Regions from separate parts of the Paenibacillus sp. FSL H7-689 genome, predicted to be linked through region 1. Evidence: riboswitches for the same ligand, from Rfam matches in the RefSeq annotation. Region 1 holds a riboswitch; each other region holds the start of a gene.

Region 1 (2,204 bases):
ATTATGGCAGGGCCATGAGCGTTAAATGTTTGGAATTACCATGATTTCTTGGCATAATTGGCTCACTCGGGAGAGAAGATAGGTACAGTGAGGAAGATCTGTAACTATAGCCGAGAGGGTGTGCTACAAGCCATGACATTGATGAATGATAAAGTTCATGCCTACAAGGATCAGATTGGAGCATTAAGCGATGTGCTGCCAGGTGTGGTGAAGTCGTATCATGAGTTTACCGGAGAATGCTTCCAACCTGGCGTGATTGATGCGAAGACAAAACAGCTAATTGCGCTTGGCATTGGATTATTCGCCAACAATGAGGTATGTACCTTCTACCATGTAGAAGAAGCCCGTGCCAAGGGTGCAACTGATCAGGAGATCATGGAGACCGTAGCCGTGGCCGGAGCTGTTGGTGGAGGACATGCCCTGTCTCAGGGTGCGATGCGAGTGCAGAAGGCGCTGCATTAGTAAGCAATGCAACATAAATTTTTAAGTGCAAAAAAGGCATCCGGTTAATAACCGATGCCTTTTTGTATGTGAATCACATTTTACCTAACATTTTATCATACATAAACTGTCCAGTTACCCGACGTGCTGTTACATAACGATCATTGAAGTATGGATTCGATAACTTCGTGATGCTTACACCTTTACTGCTGGAGGCATGAGCGAATTGTCCGCCGCCGATATATACACCTGTATGTGAAATGCCTTTGCCTGTTGTATTAAAGAACACCAGATCACCTGTCCGAACATTGCTCTTGGAAACGGGAGTACCTGCTTTGGCTTGCTGCTGCGAAGTACGTGGTAATTCAATGCTGTATTTGTTGAAAAGATATCTCATAAAACCAGAACAGTCGAAGCCGGCTACAGTTGTGCCACCCCATTTGTAAGGAATACCTGTCATGTTGTTCACTACGGAGTTGATACTGCTTGCCTCTGTGCTTGTTGCCCCGGATGTAAATAATACAGCTGCTCCAAAAATGGAGATAATCAGTTTTTTCAAAATCAATGTTCTCCCTTCGATGCCTACGGAGTTAGCTAAGGGTTCGGTAGAAGGTTCCCTATATTTCCTATGTATAAGAATAATTCACCCAAATTGGTTCCCCCGTTTTCAAACATGAAACTCGGCAATGAATAATTAAGTTTTTGTAACTATTTGAAACTATATTGCATAAATGCGTAATTGTCAAACCCATTTAAACCCTTTCTTAATACCTCAATGTTAGCGGAATTAAGGTTTTTATATGAAAAAAGGGATCAAGTTGGGGTATCATTCATGACAAAAACGTCATTATTGATTCGTTTAAGACGAATTTGGATAAATAGATAGGTTTGTCATGAGTTAAAAGAACTATTCCTTTATGTAGAATTAGAGAGATTATATTCATTGAGTTGCATATATTGACAAAAATCGATTTTTTGCATATTATCTGATTATCCAATCCACATATTGGATTAAAATTGATTTTATTATGCGATAAATACAAATAAAGGAGGTTTAGAGACGCGTATCATAGGTAAAGTAGAAGTGGAAGATTTATAAAAACGAACATAGGAGAGTGTTACATTTGAAAGCGAAGAAAATAATTACTTTTGTCCTGGCATGTACGATGGTGTTCTCAGCAGTTGGAATGGCAGTTCTCCCTGTAGGGACGGTATCTGCTGCAGATGCGTCGGGTACTACAGCGAGTATTTCTGATATTTTGAAGAACCAGCTGCCGGATGGAGGTTGGAGAAAAGATTATAAACAGACAAGTGGAGAGTGGGCAAAGTCCACGATAGACAACAAGGCTACATACTCAGAAATTAGAAGATTGGCGAAGGAATTTAAAAAGACGAATGATCCGCGTTACTCCACAGCTGCAATCAAAGGAATTAACTTTTTGATCAACATGCAGTATTCAAACGGCGGGTGGCCACAAGTTTACCAAAGCTCCGGATACCACAAGCACATCACTTACAATGATGATGCCATGATTAATGTAATGATCATGCTGGATGAAGTAGCGGCACGCAAAGGTGATTTCTCATTTATCGACAGTACACTTGCTAACCGCAGTAAAAATTCAGTTGCCAAAGGTGTGGAGGCGATTCTGAATACACAGGTCGTTTCAGGTGGTAAGCTGACAGCATGGGGACAACAACATGATTCCAGCTCTCTTAAACCAGCGAGCGCAAGAATCTACGAAGTGCCATCGCTGACAGCT
Region 2 (2,204 bases), on a different contig from region 1:
GGAGGCGGTGTAGGGTCAAACCTGAACGGCACGATTGAGGCTTTGCCTGAAATTATTGAGGAACTACGTAATCGGGGATATGAACTGGTCACCTTGGACGAAATGTTGGGATTGCCAAAGGCCAAAGATTAAGATGAACTTGATAGAAAATAAATGAGAATATTAAAAGGGTGCTGTTCAATCGCAAATTTAGCGACTGGCAGACACCCTGTTTGAATTCATTTTAAATGTTATTTTCTCTCTACTTCAGAATGTACAGCTCGATATCCTGAAAACCAAATGAGCTTACAGACTGTTTGCTACCCGGGATAAAGATATCAATCCGGTGACCCTTGATTGCACCGCCCACATCACGTGCTGTGGCTACAAAAGCTTGTTTTGGCAATCCTGGATGGCTGTGACCAGTTACCAGTACTTTAGTTCCAAGTGGAATTACACTTGGATCAACTGCAATCGTACCCAGTTCAAGGTCATTTCCGAAATAATCGACTGCACCCCAGCCTCCATTTTCAGACGGATCTGCAGAGTATGCCGTTGCTTTTACGTTCACAGCTTTGCTGTAATCGAATGTTTTACCCCAGGCTTGAACAACTTTGTTATCTGCGTTGACGTCCAAGCTTGCTGTAGTAACAGTCTTCGCTTGGGTCTTGCTCTCCGTTGCCGCAGCGGCTGCTACATTGTTTGCCTTACCGGGAATCGTAATTTTCAAACCACCATAAATGTTGTAAGCCGAAATGTCGTTGTTTGCTTTAATTAACGTGTTGAGTGCTACTCCATATTGTTTTGATAAGGTGTAGAAGGTATCCCCTTCTTTGGCCACATGAACTGAATCGGCGTGAGCCGGAACGGCTTGAATGAGCATTGCTGTTGTCATTAATGCTACTGCTGTTTTGGCTATACGTTTCTTGTTAATCATGGTCTTCCTCCCTCATTGTGCCTGCGAAGTTAGTTGTCGGATTCGGATGAGGAGCCCACCCTATAGGTTCTTCGTTACATTTGAAACGTTATGTACCCAATTCACCCCAAGCAGTGTGCTGTAGATCTTCCCCCTGCACAATCTGCATCGTTACATCCCCCGCACTCCCTGTCCGGAAGTTTCGGCAGAGTTCAATATATCACAATTTTGTAACCTGAACTTGTAGTAATTCTTACCAAATGGTTTTTAGCTTGTAAGCATTTGTAAGAATACTGGTTAATTCAGAAAGTTTGGTTGACCCGATTCCTTTACATTTGGTAACAGAATAGTTACTTTTCCGAATCCATACGTCATTATTATCCATAAAAAATAGCGTTACCGACTCGAAGTCAGTAACGCTATTTAATCACATCGTTTAGAGTACTTTGGCAAGAAAATCACGTGTACGTGAATTTTTTGGAGCTCCAAACACCTCATCAGGTGTTCCCTCTTCCACAATAACCCCGCCATCCATGAACAGGATTCGGTCTCCCACTTCACGTGCAAAACCCATCTCATGGGTTACGATGACCATTGTCATCCCGCCTTCTGCAAGGCGTTTCATGACATCCAGCACTTCACCGACCATCTCGGGGTCCAGTGCCGAAGTTGGCTCGTCAAACAGCATCACATGCGGCTGCATGGCCAATGCTCTAGCAATGGCGATCCGCTGCTTCTGTCCACCAGACAGCTGATTCGGGAATGTATCTTTTTTATCGTACAAGCCTACGGTGTTAAGCAGATCAGCGGCAATTTTCTCCGCTTCCTGAGTGGATTGTTTCTTTACTTTAATCGGAGCAATCGTAATGTTTTGCTCTACCGTTTTGTGTGGGAACAGGTTGAAGTGCTGGAACACCATGCCCATTTTCTCACGAGTTGCGTTAATGTTATGCTTGGGGTCCGTGATTGACACGCCTTCAAAATCAATCTCTCCTGAGGTAGGCTGTTCCAGCAGGTTCAAACAACGCAAGAACGTACTTTTACCTGAACCGGAAGGACCGATAACCACGACAACCTCACCTTTGCCAATCGTCACGTTTATGCCCTTAAGCACATCGTTATTTCCATAAGATTTGTGTAATTGTCTAACGTCTATCACTTGCACTCAACTTCCTTTCCAGTCGTCCCAGCAGCTTGGACAAAATGAACGTCATTACAAAGTAGATGGCTGCTGCAATCAAAAATGGACTCAAGCCTTGGTACGTAATGTTCTTGACTACACTTGCCTGATACATAATATCCACCATAC
Region 3 (2,204 bases), on a different contig from region 1:
GGTGAGCTGAGTACACTTTTGTTCAAAATGGAAAGTCAACTTAACCTGTCTACCCATCCGGAGGTTCATCGTTATCTATGGATTCTCGGGGGCATGCTGCTGGTTCGCATGTTGATCAGCCCCCTCATTCAGGCAGGACTGCTCTACTCACTTCAGCACTTTAATTCTACAGAAGAGCGCATTCCCTTTGTCCGCGGAATCAAAAATCTGTGGAAACCGATGCTGCTGCTCCACACCATACGTACATTATTGATACTTCTGCCCGCCTACTGGCTCATACCGAAGCTCTACTCGATTCTCATGGACGGATTTCATTCCCTTCAATTACTTTTACCTGGCATACCTTATGTTGCTGCCTGGATTGTATATGGTTGGATCATCCACCATGTCATACTCTATATGCAGTTCGGTGTTTCGGCACCAGAAGGAGAAGGCGGGGCTCACGGTACCCTCAAAGCACTCTGGATTGCACTGCGTCATCTCATCGCTGTAATCGGCATTGCATTACTGCTGGGCGGAGTACACCTGCTCGTCTTTGGGGCATTCACTACAGCCTCATGGTTATTAACTGGACTGACCGGACTTATACTACAACAGACGTATCCACTTGCCAGATGTCTATTGAGTCTGTGGAAAATATGCAGCCATTTCCGATTATGGCAGTCCAAAATATCCAAAGGCGAGAGCAGATAGTTTAAAAATTGTTACCATCACATGTTAAACTCATGGCCTAATATGTACTTATAAATAGGCAAACCTCAACCTTTCCCCGTCAAAGGTCGAGGTTTTTTTTGCTAAATTTGTTGCTAAACGTTGCCAAAGCCGTACTCCTCTGTTACAATAATCGCAGTGAGTTTTTAGTAACAACTTTGTAATCTTTACATTCATATTTGTAACTACTTAAAATTAAATCGTCATTTCTTGATTTCGCAGGTGCATAACTAGCATAGCCAAATTCCTGGCACCTGGGAAGCGGGGGAACCAGTTATGGGTGAATTGATCTTGCTACAGAGGGATCATAGGGGACCTTCAACCGAATCCTTAAGCTAACCTCGCAGGCATTGGAAGGGGAATATCTCTTGTTCAAGAAGAAATTAACCGCAGCTGTACTTAGCATCACATTCGCTTTATCGCTTGGTGCAGGTAGCGCATTCGCAGATTCAAAGATGGACACAGTAATTGATTCAGCAATGGGAACTACATACAAAAGTGGGGGAACAACGCTTAACGGCTTTGATTGCTCCGGATTTACCCGGTATGTATTCGACAAGTTGGGTATTGATTTGGCACGCCAATCCAGTTCCCAATTCGACATGGGCGATTCCGTATCCCGCATGGAGATGAGAGCTGGCGATCTGGTGTTCTTTAATACAACAGGTAAAGGCGTGTCCCATGTAGGAATCTTTGTAGGGGATGGAAAGTTCGCACACTCCTCTTCTTCCAAAGGCGTTACGATCAGTGCATTGAGTGAAAACTATTGGGCCAATCGTTATGTTGGCGCAAAACGGATTATGAGCACGGACGCATATGAATCACTGGCCCTTGACTAGGGACAAGCTGAGCAACATGATGCTGTAACCATTAACCATATTGGAACGAAGCAAGAAGCATAACAGAACCGCCCGGTACATTCTCCGCAGGAATGTATCCGGCGGTTTTTTTGTGCTTCAATCCTTATTCATGTTGCAAGTTATACTCGGGGCATATCCTGCGACATCAACAGGTTCATTTTGCGTTCGTTCGTCCGTGCCCTTATGATGTTTTTACCCATCCCGTTATAATATAAACGAAATTACCGGAACTTTTGTTTCATTTTTTTTCTTGGGAAGGAAGACTTGCTAAATGAACATCTCTTTTGTAGAGTGGACAAAGAGTTCTGTTTCAAGGAAAGGAGCATGCAGGTGTATGAAGGAAACCCCTGTGACGTTTCACGTTGTACCCATGCGAGAAGAACATGCGGAGCTTATCTGCAGTTGGCAGTATGATCCGCCTTACAATATCTACAGCTGGCTCCCCTGGGAGCAGATGAAAGCTCTGGAAGTGGAATTCGGAGATGCACAGCTGCGGCAGGAGCAATATGCGATCGTCCTGGATCAGAACGATCGTATATGTGGGTTTGCTCAATACTTCCCACTTCAAGGGGTAACCCGGATTGGCCTTGGCATGCATCCAGAGCTGTGTGGTCAGGGTCAAGGGACAGCTTT
Region 4 (2,204 bases), 690 kb from region 1:
GTGAAATTCCATTTGATTGCTTTGGAGCCGAGCAGGCCAGGAGCCTCTGTGCTAAGGTGTTGGAAAAGAGGGTGAGCGCTTGAGCCGTTCACATCAATTTTCTCAAACATGGGGAAACTCACGCCATAATTCATCTGACAGAACTCGGCAATATCGTCGGAAGATCCTTTTTCCTGTGCAAACTGGTTGCTTGGGAAACCAAGCACTTCAAATGGAGCATCTTGAAACTTGTCTTGCAATTCTTGCAGACCTTTGAATTGAGGGGTAAGGCCGCATGAGCTTGCCGTATTCACAATCAGGAGCACTTTGTCACGGTAGTCGGACATTTCAACTTCTTGACCGCGAAGGGTATTCACTTTGTAATCGTAGACTGTCATCTAAATCGCCTCCATTTATTTACTCTTATATCTTCTATTATATTGGTTGCAATTAAATATTGCAAAACTAATATGGTGTTAAAAGAATCAAAACAGGCAAGTTGTGCAGAATACGTGAATGAATTGCGAAGTGATTTACGCCAGAGTGAGAATTAGATAGCCTTGAAGAGATAGATAGAGTATAACTTTGTTGTAAGCGTTATTATGGATAGGAATTGGCAAAAATCTGCCGATTTGGTGATCTGGGCGGACTTTACACCGACATGGCACGGGTGTATGATTCATAACGTAATTTCAATTTAAACTAAAATGTACTTGAAAAACGAAACAAACGATAATATCGCTCGATCTTACCTTAAGATATACGAACGATGTTTTAATCGCTGAGTTTCCATTCATTAATGAATGGGAAACGGGGGAACCAACGGAATGCGCTGTCCAGGACAGTGGGCATTCATGGGGTGAATTTTCCGGTGACAGCCGGAAATAGGGCGACTCTCGCGCCCGAATCCGTCAGCTAACCTCGTAAGCGTTAAAGGGAGAGGCAACAAGCCGTACGCTGGTTCATGGTGTTTTCGCCATGGGTTATTTAAGAAGCGTTCGGGAGGCCTTGGTCCCCCACGCTTCTTTTTTGTTGTCTTTTCACGCCAAGGGAGGAACGAATGATGGATACTGAGATGATCTTAGTGACTGCTCCAAATGAAGCAGGACGCAAATTTATCAAATTGCTGATGTACAAAAAAATGCCGTTTGCCGTTCTAACCAACAGTGCAGGGGAAGAGCGCAGACTCCGTAGAATCGGAGTAGAACATGTCATTCGCATGAATACGGCTGCAGCTCAAAAATGGTTTTTGCCGCAGGGCAGCGTAGGCAACGTGTTTATTTTCGAGAACAGCCTGAATCTGACCTGTCGTTATTTACAGATCTGCCGTTCATGGACATCGAAATCCCTGTGCGTCATTACGGAGCAGAGTCATCCTAAGGGCATCTATCGGGGCATGGGCGCAGACCGGATTGTATATTCGCTCAATGGGGAAGTTGGCTTTCTCCTCAATGGTTAATGCCATAGCTTGTGATTGCTCAGGTGTAAGGTGCCTGTTATAATTGAATGTATTAGAATCAATTTCAGAATTTACTCAAGGTATTATGAAATTGATTCATCGATAAACGGAAGTTTGAGGAGACTCATGCAGGATGGTGAGTCTTCTTTTTTATGGTTTTAAAGGTAGTTCAAGACTTTTTGAACACGAACTTTTAGATTAGGATCAGGAATCACCTGTGGCTTACAAGGAGGAATTGGCGTGCCGGATGTAGGTGGATTGAAATGGTTGTTTTTTGATGTTGGAGATACGCTGGTGGATGAATGGGAGCCGGTTGATGATATTATCGGACAGTTTGTCCGTGAAGCTTGTGCTTTGGGGTATCCGGTGAAGATTGAGGCGGTACGCGAACTGTTCGCGAACTGTTACCGAAAATATGAGCAATGGCCTATGAGAGTGGCAATTCGCACATTTGTTGAAGACGAGGGGCATCAGAAACAGATTCAGGACAAGCTGAAGTTTCAAAAAGATCTTGAACGTCCTTTTCCTTCAGCAGATTCCGTTCTTCAGCAGTTGTCACGGCATTATCGCATTGGCATTATTGCCAATCAGAGTCCTGGAACGGAAGAGAGACTGGAGAGCTACGGCTTGCGGAAGTATGTTGATGTTCTGGCATGTTCGGCTGAAGAAGGAGTGTCCAAGCCAGACCCTGAGTTATACGCTGTGGCCTTGAAGCAGGCCGGTTGTGAACCGGAGGAAGCCGTCATGATCGGAGATCGGATCGATA

What was found. Region 1 has a riboswitch for cyclic di-AMP ahead of C170_RS11655 (C40 family peptidase). Riboswitches for the same ligand answer to the same signal wherever they lie in the genome.
Region 2: linked by a shared signal. The riboswitch ahead of C170_RS20540 (3D domain-containing protein) and the one ahead of C170_RS11655 (C40 family peptidase) in region 1 are both predicted to bind cyclic di-AMP.
Region 3: linked by a shared signal. The riboswitch ahead of C170_RS05865 (C40 family peptidase) and the one ahead of C170_RS11655 (C40 family peptidase) in region 1 are both predicted to bind cyclic di-AMP.
Region 4: linked by a shared signal. The riboswitch ahead of C170_RS14940 (hypothetical protein) and the one ahead of C170_RS11655 (C40 family peptidase) in region 1 are both predicted to bind cyclic di-AMP.

What each region holds. Positions count from the first base shown of each region.
Region 1 is NZ_ASPU01000015.1:161,023-163,226, reverse strand. Features, by position in the region: gene C170_RS11660 (carboxymuconolactone decarboxylase family protein) at 133-462, shown strand; gene C170_RS11655 (C40 family peptidase) at 536-1,000, opposite strand; cyclic di-AMP (ydaO/yuaA leader) riboswitch at 1,006-1,137, opposite strand; gene pelA (pectate lyase) at 1,566-2,204, shown strand, end outside.
Region 2 is NZ_ASPU01000028.1:202,233-204,436, reverse strand. Features, by position in the region: gene C170_RS20545 (polysaccharide deacetylase family protein) at 1-132, shown strand, start outside; gene C170_RS20540 (3D domain-containing protein) at 242-916, opposite strand; cyclic di-AMP (ydaO/yuaA leader) riboswitch at 919-1,113, opposite strand; gene C170_RS20535 (amino acid ABC transporter ATP-binding protein) at 1,332-2,054, opposite strand; gene C170_RS20530 (ABC transporter substrate-binding protein/permease) at 2,041-2,204, opposite strand, start outside.
Region 3 is NZ_ASPU01000009.1:29,230-31,433, forward strand. Features, by position in the region: gene C170_RS05860 (hypothetical protein) at 1-693, shown strand, start outside; cyclic di-AMP (ydaO/yuaA leader) riboswitch at 939-1,076, shown strand; gene C170_RS05865 (C40 family peptidase) at 1,080-1,550, shown strand; gene C170_RS05870 (GNAT family N-acetyltransferase) at 1,906-2,204, shown strand, end outside.
Region 4 is NZ_ASPU01000015.1:849,665-851,868, reverse strand. Features, by position in the region: gene C170_RS14945 (glutathione peroxidase) at 1-377, opposite strand, end outside; cyclic di-AMP (ydaO/yuaA leader) riboswitch at 749-924, shown strand; gene C170_RS14940 (hypothetical protein) at 1,040-1,438, shown strand; gene C170_RS14935 (HAD family hydrolase) at 1,679-2,204, shown strand, end outside.